3 regions of the Pantoea sp. X-Soil-YNGN-785 genome follow, and region 2 is predicted to be linked to each of the others. Evidence: predicted binding sites of a transcription regulator. Region 2 holds the regulator's gene; each other region holds the start of a gene.
What was found. Region 2 encodes PurR, which represses purine synthesis genes. Its sites were predicted from a motif close to CANGCAAACGTTTGCNTG; they were not measured.
Positions count from the first base shown of each region.

Region 1: a site for PurR is predicted at 3,747-3,764, ahead of purM (phosphoribosylformylglycinamidine cyclo-ligase). Genes of this name have one in related genera too.
Region 3: a site for PurR is predicted at 3,229-3,246, ahead of purL (phosphoribosylformylglycinamidine synthase). Genes of this name have one in related genera too.

Region 1 is NZ_AP035942.1:2,932,913-2,938,382, forward strand. It holds gene bepA (beta-barrel assembly-enhancing protease) at 1-344, shown strand, start outside; gene arsC (arsenate reductase (glutaredoxin)) at 396-737, shown strand; gene hda (DnaA inactivator Hda) at 734-1,435, opposite strand; gene uraA (uracil permease) at 1,543-2,826, opposite strand; gene upp (uracil phosphoribosyltransferase) at 2,972-3,598, opposite strand; gene purM (phosphoribosylformylglycinamidine cyclo-ligase) at 3,828-4,868, shown strand; gene purN (phosphoribosylglycinamide formyltransferase) at 4,865-5,470, shown strand, end outside.
Region 2 is NZ_AP035942.1:1,817,728-1,823,197, forward strand. It holds gene punC (purine nucleoside transporter PunC) at 1-367, opposite strand, end outside; gene punR (DNA-binding transcriptional activator PunR) at 475-1,380, shown strand; gene purR (HTH-type transcriptional repressor PurR) at 1,377-2,402, opposite strand; gene cydH (cytochrome bd-I oxidase subunit CydH) at 2,684-2,773, shown strand; gene AC6I8E_RS08430 (C40 family peptidase) at 2,821-3,630, opposite strand; gene AC6I8E_RS08435 (Grx4 family monothiol glutaredoxin) at 3,995-4,330, shown strand; gene rnt (ribonuclease T) at 4,374-5,042, opposite strand; gene gloA (lactoylglutathione lyase) at 5,163-5,470, opposite strand, start outside.
Region 3 is NZ_AP035942.1:2,998,898-3,004,367, forward strand. It holds gene purL (phosphoribosylformylglycinamidine synthase) at 1-3,142, opposite strand, end outside; gene mltF (membrane-bound lytic murein transglycosylase MltF) at 3,410-4,867, shown strand; gene tadA (tRNA adenosine(34) deaminase TadA) at 4,864-5,331, opposite strand; gene yfhb (phosphatidylglycerophosphatase C) at 5,419-5,470, opposite strand, start outside.

The sequences.
Region 1 (5,470 bases), 1.1 Mb from region 2:
ACAGCCCGGTGGTGCAGCTCAACCTGGCGAACGCCTACGTGGAAGCGAAGCAGTATGCCAGTGCCAGCCGTATTCTGAACCGCTATACCTGGGCCAATAAAGACGATCCCAACGGCTGGGATTTACTGGCACAGGCTTCTGCACAGCAGGGACTGAATGATGAAGAGTTATCTGCGCGTGCAGAGAGTCTGGCGCTGAATGGCCAGCTTGATCAGGCCATCACCGCGTTAGGCAGCGCCAGCGCACAGGTGCCACTCGGCAGCCTGAAGCAGGCGCGCTACGATGCCCGTATCGATCAGCTGCGCCAGTTGCAGCAGCGCTTTAAGCAGTATCAGAAAGGCTAAGCCTGCGTGCTGCCAGCGCCGCTTGAAGAGACAATAAAAGGAGAGTCTGAAATGGTGACGATTTACCACAACCCGCGCTGCAGTAAGAGCCGCGAAACGCTGGCGCTGCTGAACGTCCGCGGCATTGAGCCGGAAGTGGTGCTCTATCTGCAGACGCCGCCCGATCGCGAGACGCTGCAGATTCTGCTACAGAAACTGGGGATGCAGAGTGCACGAGAGTTGATGCGTACCAAAGAGGCGATCTACAGCGAGCTGGCACTCGGCGACAAAAACGAAAGTGCGCTGCTGGATGCGCTGGTAGAAAACCCGGTGCTGATTGAAAGGCCGATTGTGATCAATGGCGATAAAGCGCGGATCGGACGTCCGCCAGAAGCGGTGCTCGACATTATTTAAAGGCCGAGCGTCTCTTTAACGAAGGGAATAGTGAGTTTACGCTGCGCGCTGATCGAGGCGCGATCAAGCCGATCCAGCGTATCAAACAGCGTGCGCATTTCACGATCCAGTCGCTTCAGCAGGAAGCGACCCACATCTTCCGGCAGCTCAAAACCACGTAACCCGGCACGAAGTTGCAGCGCCTGCAGTTTGTCTTCGTCGGAGAGCGGCTGCAGTCGATAGATCTGCCCCCAGTCCAGCCGCGAGGCGAGATCGGGCAGCTGCAGATTCAGCTGACGTGGCGGACGATCGCCGGTAATAAACAGGCGCGTATTGCCGGTTTCCAGAATGCGGTTATAGAGATCGAAGATCGCCATCTCCCACTCCGGTTCGCCTGCAATGCACTCGATGTTATCGATGCAGACCAGTGACAGCTGCTCCATTCCTTCCAGCACTTCCGGCACAAACCAGGTGCGTTTATCCAGCGGAACGTAACCGACCGCTTCGCTGCGCGCGGACATTTCAGCGCACGCGGCGTGCAGCAGATGGCTCCGCCCACCGCCTTCGCGTGACCAGAAGTAGAGATAGCTGCCATGTTGTTGGTTGAGAGCGCCTTTGAGTGCGGCAATCAGCGACGGGTTTTCCCCCGGCCAGAAGCTGGAGAAGGTTTCATCGTCGGGTAAATAGAGTGGCAATGACAATTGTGCCGGCGTGTTCAGAAGCACCTCAGCAAGAGAACAAGCAAAAAATCGGGGGAAGTCTAACACAGTTTTCAGAAAGAGATGAATGGGGCGTCCCTGCCCCGATCCTGTCAGGCGCGCTGCGATCAATGTTCGCGCGGTTCTTCAGCCTCCAGCACCACTTCTTCCGGACGCAACAGCGAGATCACGCGGAAGATCAGCGCCAGGCCAACACCCACGATCGTCGCCAGCGCCATGCCTTTCAGCTCTGCCGCACCGATATGTACCTTCGCCCCGCTGACGCCGATGATCAGGATCACCGAGGTCAGGATCAGATTCTGCGCTTTGTTGTAATCGACTTTGGATTCGATCAACACGCGGATACCGGATGCGCCAATCACGCCATACAGCAGCAGCGACACGCCGCCCATCACCGGCACCGGGATCGCCTGGATCACCGCCGCCAGTTTGCCGACGCAGGAGAGCAGAATCGCCAGAATCGCCGCACCGCCAATCACCCAGGTGCTATAGACGCGGGTAATCGCCATCACGCCGATGTTTTCACCGTAGGTCGTATTCGGCGTCGAACCAAAGAAGCCAGAAATAACGGTGGATAAGCCGTTAGCGAACATTGAACGATGCAGGCCAGGGTCGCGAATCAGATCTTTTTTCACGATGTTGGCCGTAACCACCAGATGACCGATATGCTCGGCAATGACCACCAGCGCCGCAGGCAGAATCGTCAGCATTGCCACCCACTCGAAGCGCGGCGTATAGAAGGTTGGCAGGGCAAACCAGGGGGCTTTGACCACGCCACTCCAGTCAACGATGCCCATAAAGGCAGAGAGCAGATAGCCTGCCACCACACCGACCAGAATCGGGATAATCGCCAGGAAGCCACGGAACAGTACCGAACCGAAGACCGTTACCGCCAGCGTGACCAGCGAAATCAGCACGGTTTTGCTGTCGGGCGCACTGCCTTCAGCGGGCAGCAGGCCAGCCATATTGGCGGCGACACCCGCCAGCTCCAGACCGATGACGGCGACAATCGCGCCCATCGCTGCCGGAGGAAACATTACGTCGAGCCAGCCGGTGCCCGCGCGTTTCACAATCAGCGCCACGATACAGAACAGCACGCCGCACAGGATAAATCCGCCCAGCGCGACCTCGTAACCCAGCGGCAACAGCAGCAGCACCGGCGAGATAAAGGCAAAACTGGAACCGAGGTAGGCAGGAATTTTGCCTTTACAGATAAAAAGATAAATCAGTGTGCCGACACCGTTAAACAACAGCACCGTCGCCGGGTTGATGTGGAACAGAATCGGCACCAGTACCGTGGCACCAAACATGGCAAACAGGTGTTGCAGGCTGAGTGGAATGGTTTGCAGTAACGGCGGCCGTTCACTGACGCCAATGGCGCGACGAGTCATCATTTATCCCCTTATGTTTTGTATCCCCGTGGGTTCGCGCCTCTGGCACAGCAGCAGGCACGCCGGTGCGCCTTGCGGCAGACCGAATCCGTTCGGGGCATTATTTTTGTCAAAAAAAAGCCGACTCTCTGGTCGGCTGTGCGATTTATTTGGTTCCGAAAATCTTGTCCCCGGCATCGCCGAGCCCGGGAATGATATAACCCTTTTCGTTCAGTCCCTGATCCACTGACGCAGTGTAAAGCTCGACGTCAGGATGCGCTTTCTCCAGTGCGGCAATCCCCTCTGGTGCGGCAACCAGAACCAGCACTTTGATGCTGGTGCAGCCCGCTTTCTTCAGCAGGTCGATAGTAGCAATCATGGAGCCACCGGTCGCCAGCATCGGGTCGACCACCAGCGCCAGGCGCTCTTCGATGTTAGAGACCAGCTTCTGGAAATAGGGAACCGGCTCCAGCGTCTCTTCATCACGGTAAACACCCACCACGCTGATACGGGCGCTGGGAACGTGTTCCAGCACCCCTTCCATCATGCCCAGGCCGGCACGCAGGATCGGGACCACCGTGATTTTTTTGCCTTTGATCTGATCGATCTCTACCGGGCCGTTCCAGCCCTCAATGGTGACGCGCTCTGTTTCCAGATCGGCGGTCGCTTCGTAGGTCAGCAGGCTGCCCACTTCAGAGGCCAGCTCGCGAAAACGCTTTGTACTGATATCATGCTCACGCATCAGGCCCAGTTTATGTTTGACCAGCGGGTGTCTGACTTCCACGATCTTCATTGGTGTTCTCCCGGAATGAGTTGAGCTAAAAAAAATCGCGGGATTATACCGCCTTTTGCACGCTGCGCCACCTGGTCTTGCGCAAAGCCGCGGCTTTTACCGGGACAAATAGAGGATTAATGAAAATCGCCCGATGCGCAATGCCGGACTCGCAAACGTTTGCCTGCACTGATAGAATTGCCGCGCTTTATTTTAAACCACCAACCGCAACTCGCGTGGGGACCTCGCAGTGACCGACAAAACCTCTCTCAGTTACAAAGACGCCGGTGTTGATATTGATGCTGGTAACGCTCTGGTTGACCGTATTAAAGGCGTAGTGAAAAAGACGCGTCGCCCGGAAGTGATGGGTGGACTGGGCGGTTTTGGTGCGCTTTGCGCGCTGCCGCAAAAATACCGTGAACCCGTGCTGGTCTCCGGCACCGATGGCGTGGGCACCAAGCTGCGTCTGGCGATGGATCTCAAACGTCACGATGCCATTGGTGTTGACCTGGTCGCGATGTGCGTCAATGACCTGGTGGTTCAGGGCGCTGAGCCGCTCTTCTTCCTCGACTACTACGCCACCGGCAAACTGGATGTGGATACCGCCTCTGCAGTGATCACCGGCATCGCCGAAGGGTGTCTGCAGTCAGGTTGTGCGCTGGTGGGCGGTGAAACCGCTGAGATGCCAGGCATGTATCACGGCGAAGATTACGACGTGGCCGGTTTCTGTGTCGGCGTGGTGGAAAAGTCAGAAATTATCGACGGCAGCAAGGTGCAGGATGGCGACGTACTGATCGCCCTCGGCTCCAGTGGCCCGCACTCCAACGGCTATTCGCTGGTGCGTAAGATTCTGGAAGTCAGCAACACCGATCCGCTGGCTGAACAGCTGGAAGGCAAACCGCTGGCCGATCATCTGCTGGAACCGACCCGCATCTACGTGAAAAATATCCTGAGCCTGATTGAGCAGGTCGATGTGCACGCTATCGCGCACCTGACCGGCGGCGGCTTCTGGGAAAATATCCCGCGAGTCCTGCCCGACAACACCCAGGCTGTCATCGACGAGAAGAGCTGGCAGTGGCCGGCGGTCTTCAGCTGGTTACAGCAGGCGGGCAACGTCAGCCGTTTCGAGATGTATCGTACCTTTAACTGTGGCGTCGGCATGATCATCGCACTGAGCCCGGCAGACGCGGACAAAGCGATTGCGCTGATGCAGGCCGCAGGCGAGAAAGCCTGGAAGCTCGGCGTGATTAAAGCGTCGGATGCCGAAGAGCGTGTGGTCATCAACGGATGAAGAAGCTGGTTGTACTGATTTCCGGCAACGGAAGTAACCTTCAGTCCATCCTTGATGCCTGTAAAAGCGGGCGGATTCACGGCAGCGTCGCTGCCGTGTTCAGTAACCGTGCTGCTGCTTATGGGCTGACGCGGGCGCAGGAGGCGGGGATTCCCGCCCATGCGCTTGCCGCCAGCGACTTCGCTGACCGCGAAGCTTTTGATCGTCAGCTCATCGCTGAAATAGAAGCCTATAGTCCGGATTTGATCGTGCTGGCCGGTTATATGCGCATTCTCAGCAGCGCTTTCGTGGCGCATTTTCACGATCGCCTGCTGAACATCCATCCTTCCCTGCTGCCGAAATATCCAGGACTGCATACGCATCGTCAGGCGCTGGAAAATGGTGACAGCGAACATGGTACTTCCGTGCATTTCGTGACGGATGAACTGGATGGCGGTCCGGTAATCCTGCAGGCTAAAGTCCCGGTCTTTCCTGACGATAGCGAAGCGGAGATTACCGAGCGGGTGCAGCACCAGGAACACGCGATCTATCCGCTGGTGATTGGCTGGTTTGTTGAAGGCCGGCTATTGATGCGTGACGGTAAAGCCTGGCTGGATGGCGAA
Region 2 (5,470 bases):
AGCGATCCACTACCAGTGCCTGCCAGCTCACGGCCGCAGCACAGACGCCAATCGCCTGCACAAAGCGCAGCGCCAGCATCAGAGTGATATCATTCACCCACAGCATGCCCGCACAGCCGATGCCAAACATGGCCAGTCCGGCCAGCAGCACCGGTTTACGTCCAATGCGATCGGAAAGCGGTCCCCAGAAGAGCTGCCCACAGGCGAAACCCGCCAGAAAGAGACTCATACTGGCGCTGATCAGGCCCGGCGAGGTATTAAACGTTTGCTGCATCGCACCAAAGGCGGGCAGGTACATATCTGTGGCTAAAAAGCCGAGCATGCTCAGCAGGGCAAGGTAGGGCATAAATCCTTTATTCGACAACATCTCATTCTCATTTTTGCAGGATGAACGCGGCAGAGTGTAAAAGGTGCGTTTGCCGCTGTGAAACGGTAATATTTGCCGATTGCTGTTAAAATTTTTGAAGGCAGATTATGTGGTCAGAATATGCATTAGAGGTCGTTGACGCGGTCGCCCGCGGGGGCAGCTTCAGCGCCGCTGCTCAGGAGCTGCATCGGGTGCCCTCTGCCATCAGCTACACGGTGCGTCAGCTGGAGAACTGGCTGGCAGTGCCGCTGTTCGAACGCCAGCATCGCGAAGTGGTGCTGACGCCAGCAGGCGAACATTTTGTTCGGGAAGGGCGCAGCGTCATCAAAAAAATGCTTGCCACCCGGCGTCAGTGTCAGCAGCTGGCCAACGGCTGGCGCGGGCAGCTCAGCATTGCCGTTGACCGCATCGCCAAACCTCAACGCACCCGGCAGCTGGTCAAAGACTTCTATCGCCACTTCCCCGATATGGAACTGATCATCAGCTATGAAGTCTTTAACGGCGTCTGGGATGCACTGGCCGACGGTCGGGTGGAAGTTGCGATTGGGGCCACCCAGGCGATTCCGGTAGGCGGACGGTTTGCATTTCGAGATATGGGTACGCTCAACTGGCGCTGCGTGGTCGCGCCCGATCATCCTCTGACTCAGGCGAACCAGATCGATGATGACACGCTGCGTAGCTGGCCGTCACTGGTGCTGGAAGATACATCACGCGCACTGCCGCGTCGTATGACATGGACGCTGGATAACCAGCGCAGGCTGGTGGTGCCGGAGTGGCAAACCGGACTGGAGTGCGTGCAGGCAGGCTTGTGTGTGGCGATGGTGCCGGGTCATCTGGCCAGACCACTGCTCGACAGCGGCGAGCTGGTCGAACTGACGCTGCCGGTGGCATTTCCGGATAGCCCCTGTTGCGTCAGCTGGGCAGAAGATCGCGCATCACCGGCGACAGGCTGGTTGCTCAGCTATCTGGGTGATGCGCAAACGCTTAATCAGGAGTGGTTAAGCGAGGATTAGCGGCGATAGTCGCGGAACGGACCATCTGCCACTGAACGGCGCTCAATCAGCGTCGGATGGACTTCAATCGTTTGTGACACTTCGCGCTTACTGGTGATGCGGTCAAGCAGCATATCCAGCGCTTTCTCACCCAGCTGGGCTTTTGGCTGATGCACCGTGGTCAGGGCAGGGGCGAAATAGCGGGCGTTGCGCACATTGTCATAGCCGATGATCGAAATATCCTGCGGTACGCGCAAACCCATCTCGTCGGCGGCGCAAATGGCCCCCATCGCCATGATGTCACCGCCGCAGAACACCGCCGTAGGGCGTTGTTTCTGTGACAGGATCTGCTGCATCGCCTGATAGCCTGACTCCGGCTCAAAGTCACCCTGTACAATCCACTCGGCACGCGGCTGAATACCCGCTTCTTCCAGCGCCTTCAGAAAACCGGCATGGCGTCCGCCGCCGGTATTGCGCTCCATCTGACCGGGGATAGCACCAATATCACGGTGTCCGCGTTCAATCAGATAACGTCCCGCCAGATAGCCGCCCTGGAAGGCGTTATCGAGAACTGTATCAGTAAAGTCGGCGCGCGATTCGCCCCAGTCCATCACCACCATCGGGATATTGCGGTTCTCTTCCAGCATCTGCAGCAGATCGTCCGGATACTCAGAGCACATCACCAGCAGACCATCGACGCGCTTCTGCGCCATCATGCTGAGATAGGCGCGCTGTTTTTGGAGATCGTTATGCGCATTACCCAAAATCAGCGTATAGCCTTTGTCAAAACAGTGGTTTTCAACCGCTTCAATAATTTCAGCGAAATAGGGCGCTTCGCTGGAGGTGGCAAGCAGGCCCAGCGTTTTGGTGTGGTTTACTTTCAGGCTGCGCGCCACAGCACTTGGCGAGTAGTGCAGTTCCTTAATTGCCTGCCAGACCGCCTCGCGTGTTTCTTCAGCGACAAAGCGGGTTTTATTGATGACGTGCGAAACGGTGGTCGTTGAGACGCCAGCGCGTTTCGCCACATCTTTAATTGTTGCCATGAAAATCGGACTCCAGTGCTTACCTAACTCTATGATAAGCGTAATGTTAAACGTTTGCGTCTGCTCAGGGTTTTTTCCGCAAAAATGCGGCTTTTCTGGCCGGTAAACAGGCCGCTGGCGGAGAAAAAACGCCAGAAAAGATGCGCAAACGGAATCAGGGTTGCGCGCGTTGCGCAACAAAGGCGGGATTCTAACAAGGCTGAACGGATAAAACGAGATTTTTACCGGACCCTGTGGGAAAATGCCATATCCCTGCAAAGTGTGTGACTAAGGAGCAAGCAATGAGTACCGATTTGAAACTGGCTTTGATGACCACTGTCGGCTGTCTGCTGATGATTGTGGCCTTTAGTTTTACTGCCATTCTGCACTAATAAAAAAAGCCGGGATTATCCCGGCTTTTTTCTGACTGTTCTGCTGCTCAGCGTATCGTTTTCGGCGTCATCACCCGACGGGCACCAATATAGTGGCGCTGCCAGTAATCTTCCCCTAATGCACTGATCTGAATATCTTTGCCGGTACGTGGCGACTGAATAAACTTGCCATCGCCCAAATAAACGCCGACGTGGTCCGCTGTGCCGCGGCCATTAATACGGAAGAAGACCAGATCGCCTTTCTCCAGCGACTCACGCTTGATCGGCGCGGCGTCACGCAGGTGATACATCTCGTTAGCGGTACGCGGGATCTTAAATTTCACCAGGTCTTTATAGGCATACCAGACCAGACCGCTGCAATCGAAACCGGTATGTGGAGAGGTGCCGCCCCACTGATAGGGTTTACCCAACTGCCCCATCAGCTTGGTCATTGCAGTCTCACGCGCCTTCTGATAGCGCTGGCGGTGGGATTTGCTCATTTTAATCGTGCCTGGCTCGCGGGTGGTGACCTCAGCGGTTTTCAGCTGGCGCTGATGCCCATAGCGTTTCTTCTCTTTATTTTTTTCTTTGCTTTTGCTGATACGGGCGGTTTTGAGCGAGGTCTTCTTAGCAGGCGTCTGATTAGCAGTGAGTTCGACTTTTTTCTGTTTTTTCGTTTTAAGTTTTTGGTCAGGGCTGAGACGAGTTTTTTTCGTCACCGTTTTTACCGGGCGACGCTTGCGGCGTTCATCGTCGCGCGCACTCTTTTTCTCTGCTTTATGCGTATTGACGTTCACCGGCGCGTGAGGCGACGCAGCGGCGATGTTGAAAAACAGTTGCGCAAAGGCCAGCATAAAAAGCGTAATGATTAAACGCATAGTCCATTAATTAGTTAAGTTGTCAGGGCCACTACGCACCGCGACAAAGTTGAGATTAATCTGATCCAGGATCAGTGCCCAGGCCATTCTAGTCCAGTTCGCTTAAAAACTGTAATGCCTTTTAATGTTAATCTTTGCAGCCCACGTGATTGCACTGAAAATGAACATTTTCAGCATGTTATACCAACGGAATTATTACGAATTATTAAACTGTTACCAGCTGTTAATACCTGAAGTTAAATGTCCTGCGCACGGGACTTAACAATGATGGTCATTTAATCGGGCAGGGAGCAAAATCTCATTTTCAGTCACGCTGTGAAGTCGCTACAATAAACAAACACGAAGTAACGAATTAAGGAAGGCAATTATGAGTACTGTAGAAAAAATTCAGCGCCAGATCGCAGAAAACCCGATCCTGCTGTACATGAAAGGTTCCCCGAAACTGCCAAGCTGCGGTTTCTCTGCACAGGCGGTGCAGGCGCTGTCAGCCTGCGGTGAGCGTTTTGCTTACGTGGATATTCTGCAGAACCCGGACATTCGTGCTGAGCTGCCGAAATACGCTAACTGGCCGACCTTCCCGCAGCTATGGGTGGATGGTGAACTGGTTGGTGGATGCGACATCATCGTCGAGATGTTACAGCGTGGTGAACTGCAGTCGCTGATCAAAGAGACCGCAGAAAAATTTAAAGAAGCAGAATAAAAAAAGGCCGACATTATGTCGGCCTCTTTCATTGTGGCATCCCTTATGCGGATGTCGTGGCGTCTGCGTCGCCCCCGGCGAAGGGCAGAGGCCAGCCACCTAACCGTTTCCAGCGGTTCACCAGCTCGCAGAACAGTGTCGCCGTCTGCTGAGTGTCATAGAGCGCTGAATGCGCCTGCGTACTGTCAAACTCCATTCCCGCCGCAATACAGGCTTTCGCCAGCACCGTCTGACCCAGCACCAGTCCGCTCAGCGCTGCGGTATCAAAGGTGGCAAACGGGTGAAACGGATTGCGCTTCAGGCTGGCACGTTCTGCTGCCGCTGACATAAAGTTCAGATCAAACGTGGCATTGTGCGCCACCATAATGGCGCGATTGCAGCCGCTATCTTTAATGCCCTTGCGCACCATTTTGAAAATGGCGTGCAGCGCCTCATATTCACTCACCGCGCCGCGCAGCGGATTACTCGGATCGATACCGGTAAAGGCCAGCGCTTCCGGATGCAGCAGCGAGCCGACAAAGGGTTCGACGTTGAAATGCAGCGTCTGGTCAATCTGAATCCATCCCTCTTCATCCATTTTCAGCGTGATAGCGGCAATCTCCAGTAACGCATCGGTTTGCGCGTTGAAACCAGCGGTTTCAACGTCGATCACCACCGGATAGAAGCCACGGAAACGTTGATTGAGTGCATTAGGGGAATTCGATTCAGACATCAGGATCTCGTTGCAGAAAAAGGGCAGCGCGTATTATGGCAAAAAACGGGGACGGGTGCAGCAGATGAAGCGCAGAGAAAGGGATTCAGCCCACCGGGTCAGGCGGGCTGAGGGGCAGGTTTAGTTGCCCAGGCCGTTACCGGCATCTTTGTTCTCGATCAGCTCGATTTTGTAGCCATCGGGATCTTCAACAAAGGCAATAATGGTGGAGCCGCCTTTAACCGGGCCCGCTTCACGGGTCACGTTGCCGCCATCTTTGCGGATACGTTCGCAGGCTGCTGCTGCGTCATCGACGCCCAGCGCGATGTGACCATAAGCATCGCCGAGGTCATATTTATCAACGCCCCAGTTGTAGGTCAGCTCGATCACCGCACCTTCGCTTTCGTCGGTGTAGCCTACGAACGCCAGGGTATATTTATATTCGGTGT
Region 3 (5,470 bases), 1.2 Mb from region 2:
GCTCACGCAGCACCGCGACGCGTGGACGTGCGCCCGTAGCGATCATCGGCGCCGCCACATCTTCCTGCGGATTGAAGGTCAGATTCACGTTCAGGCCAGGGTCGCTGTCGTTCTTCTTCGCTTCATGCTCCTGATCGGCACACGCCGGGTTGTCACGCAGGCGCTGCATCTGCCAGGTGGTTTCCGCCCACCAGGTGCGCAGCGTGGTACGGCTTTCGCTGTAAACCGCGCTGTCACCGGCACGGATCACAAAGCGATCGCCCGGCTGTGCGCTGCCCAGCAGATGCGTCGAGGCGGCAAGGCCGTGATCCGCCAGGATCTGCTCAACCGCCGCGCGATCGGCGGCATTCATCTGGATCACCGCGCCCAGCTCTTCGGTAAACAGAGCAGCCAGCGCATCGTTGCCTAGCGAGGCGATATCAACGTCGATACCGCAGTGACCGGCAAACGCCATCTCGGCCAGCGTCACCAGCAGGCCACCGTCAGAGCGGTCGTGGTAGGCCAGCAATTTCTGCTCAGCCACCAGCGCCTGAATTGCATTGAAGAAGCCCGCCAGCTGTGTGGCATTACGCACGTCGGCAGGTTTATCGCCGAGCTGACGATAGACCTGCGACAGCGCGGTTGCGCCCAGCGTATTCGCGCCGTTGCCCAGGTCAATCAGCAGCAGCAGGTTATCCTGATCGGCCTGCAGCTGTGGCGTGACGGTACGACGAACATCTTCGACGCGGGCAAACGCGGTAATCACCAGCGACAGCGGTGAGGTCATCTCACGCTGTTCGGTGCCTTCCTGCCAGCGGGTTTTCATCGACATCGAATCTTTACCGACCGGGATAGTGATCCCCAGCGCCGGGCAAAGCTCTTCGCCGACCGCTTTCACCGCCGCATATAAACCGGCATCTTCGCCCGGATGACCGGCTGCAGACATCCAGTTAGCCGAGAGTTTCACGCGTTTCAGCGAACCAATCTGCGTTGCCGCCAGGTTAGTCAGTGCTTCACCCACCGCCAGACGGCCCGACGCCGCGAAGTCCAGCAGCGCAACCGGAGAACGTTCGCCCAGGGCAAAGGCTTCGCCGTGGTAGCTGTCGAGACTGGCGGTAGTCACCGCACAGTTGGCAACCGGGATCTGCCACGGGCCGACCATCTGATCGCGCGCTACCATGCCGGTCACGCTGCGGTCACCGATGGTGATCAGGAAGGTTTTCTCCGCTACGGCAGGCAGATGCAGCACGCGATTCACCGCATCGACCAGCGTAATGCCGTCGCGCTGCAGTTCGGTCCCCTGTGCCTGCTGTGTCACCACATCACGCGTCATCTTCGGCGTTTTGCCCAGCAGCACGTCAAGCGGCATGTCGATTGGCTTATTATCGAAATGACTATCTTCCAGGCTCAGGTGCAGTTCTTCGGTCGCTTCACCAATCACCGCGAACGGAGCGCGTTCGCGCTGGCAGATCGCCTCAAACTGTGCCAGCTGATCGGGCGCGACGGCCATCACATAACGTTCCTGTGATTCGTTACACCAGACTTCCAGCGGGCTCATGCCTGGCTCGTCACTCAGGATGTCACGCAGGTTAAACCGGCCACCGCGGCCACCATCGCTGACCAGCTCCGGCATGGCGTTGGAAAGGCCGCCCGCGCCTACGTCGTGAATAAACAGAATCGGGTTCTCATCGCCCAGCTGCCAGCAGCGGTCGATCACTTCCTGGCAACGGCGTTCCATTTCCGGGTTATCACGCTGAACCGAGGCGAAGTCGAGATCGGCATCAGACTGGCCCGAGGCCATGGATGATGCTGCGCCGCCGCCCAGGCCGATGTTCATAGCCGGTCCACCCAGCACAACCAGCTTCGCGCCGACGGTGATTTCGCCTTTCTGCACATGATCGGCACGGATGTTACCGATGCCGCCCGCCAGCATAATCGGCTTGTGATAGCCGCGCAGCTCGGTGCCGTTGTGGCTGGTGACCTGCTCTTCATAGGTACGGAAGTAGCCATTCAGCGCCGGACGACCAAATTCATTGTTAAACGCAGCGCCACCCAGGGGACCGTCGGTCATGATTTCCAGCGCGCTGACGATGCGGGCTGGTTTGCCGAAGTCCTCTTCCCACGGCTGTTCAAAGCCCGGAATGCGCAGGTTAGAGACCGAAAATCCAACCAGGCCCGCTTTGGGCTTGGAGCCGCGTCCGGTTGCGCCTTCATCACGGATCTCACCACCGGAACCGGTCGCGGCACCAGGCCACGGCGAGATGGCCGTTGGATGGTTATGCGTCTCCACCTTCATCAGGATGTGCGCGGCTTCCTGATGCCAGCGGTATTCGCTCTCGCCGGCGTCAGCAAAGAAGCGGCCAACCTCTGACCCTTCCATCACGGCGGCGTTATCTTTATAAGCAGAGAGCACGAAGTCCGGCGTCTGCTCCATGGTGTTTTTGATCATCTTAAACAGCGACTTCGGCTGTTTCTCGCCGTCGATAATCCAGTCGGCGTTGAAGATCTTGTGACGACAGTGCTCAGAGTTCGCCTGCGCAAACATATAGAGTTCAATGTCGTTGGGATTGCGGCCCAGCGCGGTAAATGCCGCCACCAGGTAGTCAATTTCATCGTCTGCCAGCGCCAGACCCAGCGAGATATTTGCCTGAACCAGCGCCTGACGGCCCTCACCCAGCAGATCGACGCTCTTCACCGGCTGCGGCGTATGGTGCGCAAACAGCTGCTCAGCCTGGGCCAGATCGCTATAGACCGTTTCCATCATCCTATCGTGCAGCAGTGTACCCAGCGTCTGCCACTGCGCTTCTGTCAGTTGCGGAGCCTGCACATAAAAAGCCAGACCGCGTTCCAGACGACGTACCTGCGGCAGGCCGCAGTTATGAGCAATGTCGGTGGCTTTGGATGACCAGGGCGAAATGGTGCCGGGACGTGGTGTCACCAGCAGCAGACGTCCCTGTGGGGCATGTTCAGCGAGAGAGGGACCATACTTCAGCAGGCGTTGCAGGCGGCTCTGTTCGTCAGCGGTTAAAGGCGTACTGACATCAGCAAAATGGATGTACTCAGCGTAAATATCACTCACCGGCAGATGAGCGTCCTGAAAGCGGGTCAGCAGTTTGTTTACACGAAATGCCGACAGGGCGGGCGAACCACGCAGAATTTCCATTAATAAGTCTCTCGTCAGGGCGCCGGGCGACGCTTGATTGGGCGCAACAGGGAAAACGGGGCGTATTATAGAGAAAGCGACCTCGCGACGAAACCGTTTGCGCACAATTTTTGGCAACCCGGATTTGCCTGAATTTTGCGCAAAAGCTGCTATAAAAGTTGCTCAGTGTGATTTTGTTGCGCAAAATGCCCCTCGCTCTGGGAGTTCAAAGAAGATAAATACTGCCTTTAAAAGACAGAGGCCTTAGAGCCAGCGAGAGATAACTATTTGAAACGCCTAAAATTTAATTATCTGTTTATCGGTCTGGTTGCCGTGCTGTTAGCGTTAGCGCTGTGGCCATCCATTCCCTGGTATGGGGGTGGGCAGGACAGGATTTCACAGATTAAATCACGGGGAGTCCTGCGGGTCAGTACCATCAACTCCCCATTAACGTACTACACAGTTAACCAGTTACCGGCCGGTATGGATTATGAGCTGGCAAAACGCTTCGCCGATTATCTTGGCGTCAAACTGAAGGTGACGGTTCGTCCTAACCTGAGCGATCTGTTTGATGATCTTGACGAGGGTAAAGCCGATTTGCTGGCCGCTGGCCTGAACTACAACAATGAACGCCTGACGCGCTATCAGACCGGGCCAGGTTACTACAACGTTTCACAACAGCTGGTCTATCGCGTGGATAAGCCACGCCCTAAAAACCTCGGTGACTTAAAGGGGCGGCTGACAGTTGCGTCCGGATCGGCCTATCTGTCCACGCTCAAGAGCGCCCGTTCCAATCAGTTCCCCGATCTGGACTGGGCGATCTCCACCGATCAGAGTCCTAAGGCCCTGCTGGAAGCGGTCGCCGACGGCAAGCTCGACTACACCATTGGTGACTCGGTGACCATCGCCCTGCTGCAGCGCATCTATCCGCAGCTGGCGGTGGCGTTCGACGTTACCGATGAAGAGCCGGTGACCTGGTATGTGCGGCACAGCGATGACGACAGTCTGAATGCAGCAATGCTCGACTTTTTTAATGGTATGGGCGAAGAAGGCGCGATGGCGCGGCTGGAGGAGAAATACCTCGGTCACGTCGGCACCTTTGACTATGTTGATACCCGCACGTTCCTGCGCGCCATCGACAATACGCTGCCCGACATCAAGCCGCTGTTTGAGAAGTACGCCACCAGCATCGACTGGCGGCTGCTGGCGGCGATCTCCTATCAGGAGTCGCACTGGAACCCGCAGGCTACCTCGCCGACCGGCGTGCGCGGCATGATGATGCTGACGCGTAACACCGCTGATAGCCTGGATGTGGGCGATCGAACCGATCCCGAACAGAGCATTCGCGGCGGCAGTCAGTATCTGCAGGATATGATGGCGAAGGTGCCGCAGACCATCCCGGAAGATGAGCGCATCTGGTTTGCGCTGGCGGCTTATAACATGGGTTATGCCCATATGCTTGACGTCCGCAAACTGACGGCCCGCCAGGGCGGTAATCCGGACAGCTGGGCGGATGTGAAGCTGCGTCTGCCCATGTTAAGCCAGAAGCGCTACTACACTCAGACAGCTTATGGCTATGCCCGTGGGCATGAAGCCTATAACTACGTGGAGAATATCCGCAAGTATCAGATAAGCCTGGTGGGTTATCTGCAGGAGCAGGAGAAGCGTCTGGCGCGGCAGGCTGAAGCCCAGGCCGAACTGGCGAAGGGCTACCCGGCGGTCGAACCGAAGATCGCCATGAACTAACCCTGGCGTTGCGCCTGACGCAGCGCTTTTTTCTGCTCGCGACGCATACGGAAGAAGTCGCTCAGCATGGCGGCACACTCTTCAGCCAGCACGCCACTATGCAGTTCAACCTGATGATTCATGCCAGGATGGCCCAGCACATCCAGCAGCGATCCCGCCGCCCCACTTTTAATATCGTGCGCACCATAGACCAGTCGGCTAATACGGCTGTGAACCATGGCACCGGCACACATCACACACGGCTCCAGCGTGACGTAAAGCGTTGTATCCAGCAGGCGGTAATTTTCCAGTACTTTACCGCCCTGCCGCAGCGCCATGATCTCTGCATGCGCGGTCGGATCGTGCTGGCCGATGGGCCGGTTCCAGCCTTCCCCAATCACCCGGTCGTTCTGAACCAGCACGGCCCCCACCGGCACTTCGCCCTGCTCCCAGGCGCGGCGCGCCAGGCTGAGCGCATGGCGCATCCAGTATTCATCTTGTTGTTTCACGCTGACCACTCCGGGCGACTGAAAAGCGGCGCATTATAGCGATCTCTGCGAGCGTGTCGAAACTTATTCCAGCTGTTGCAGTTCACCCGCCGGGGTTACACGCCAGCGATGCTGA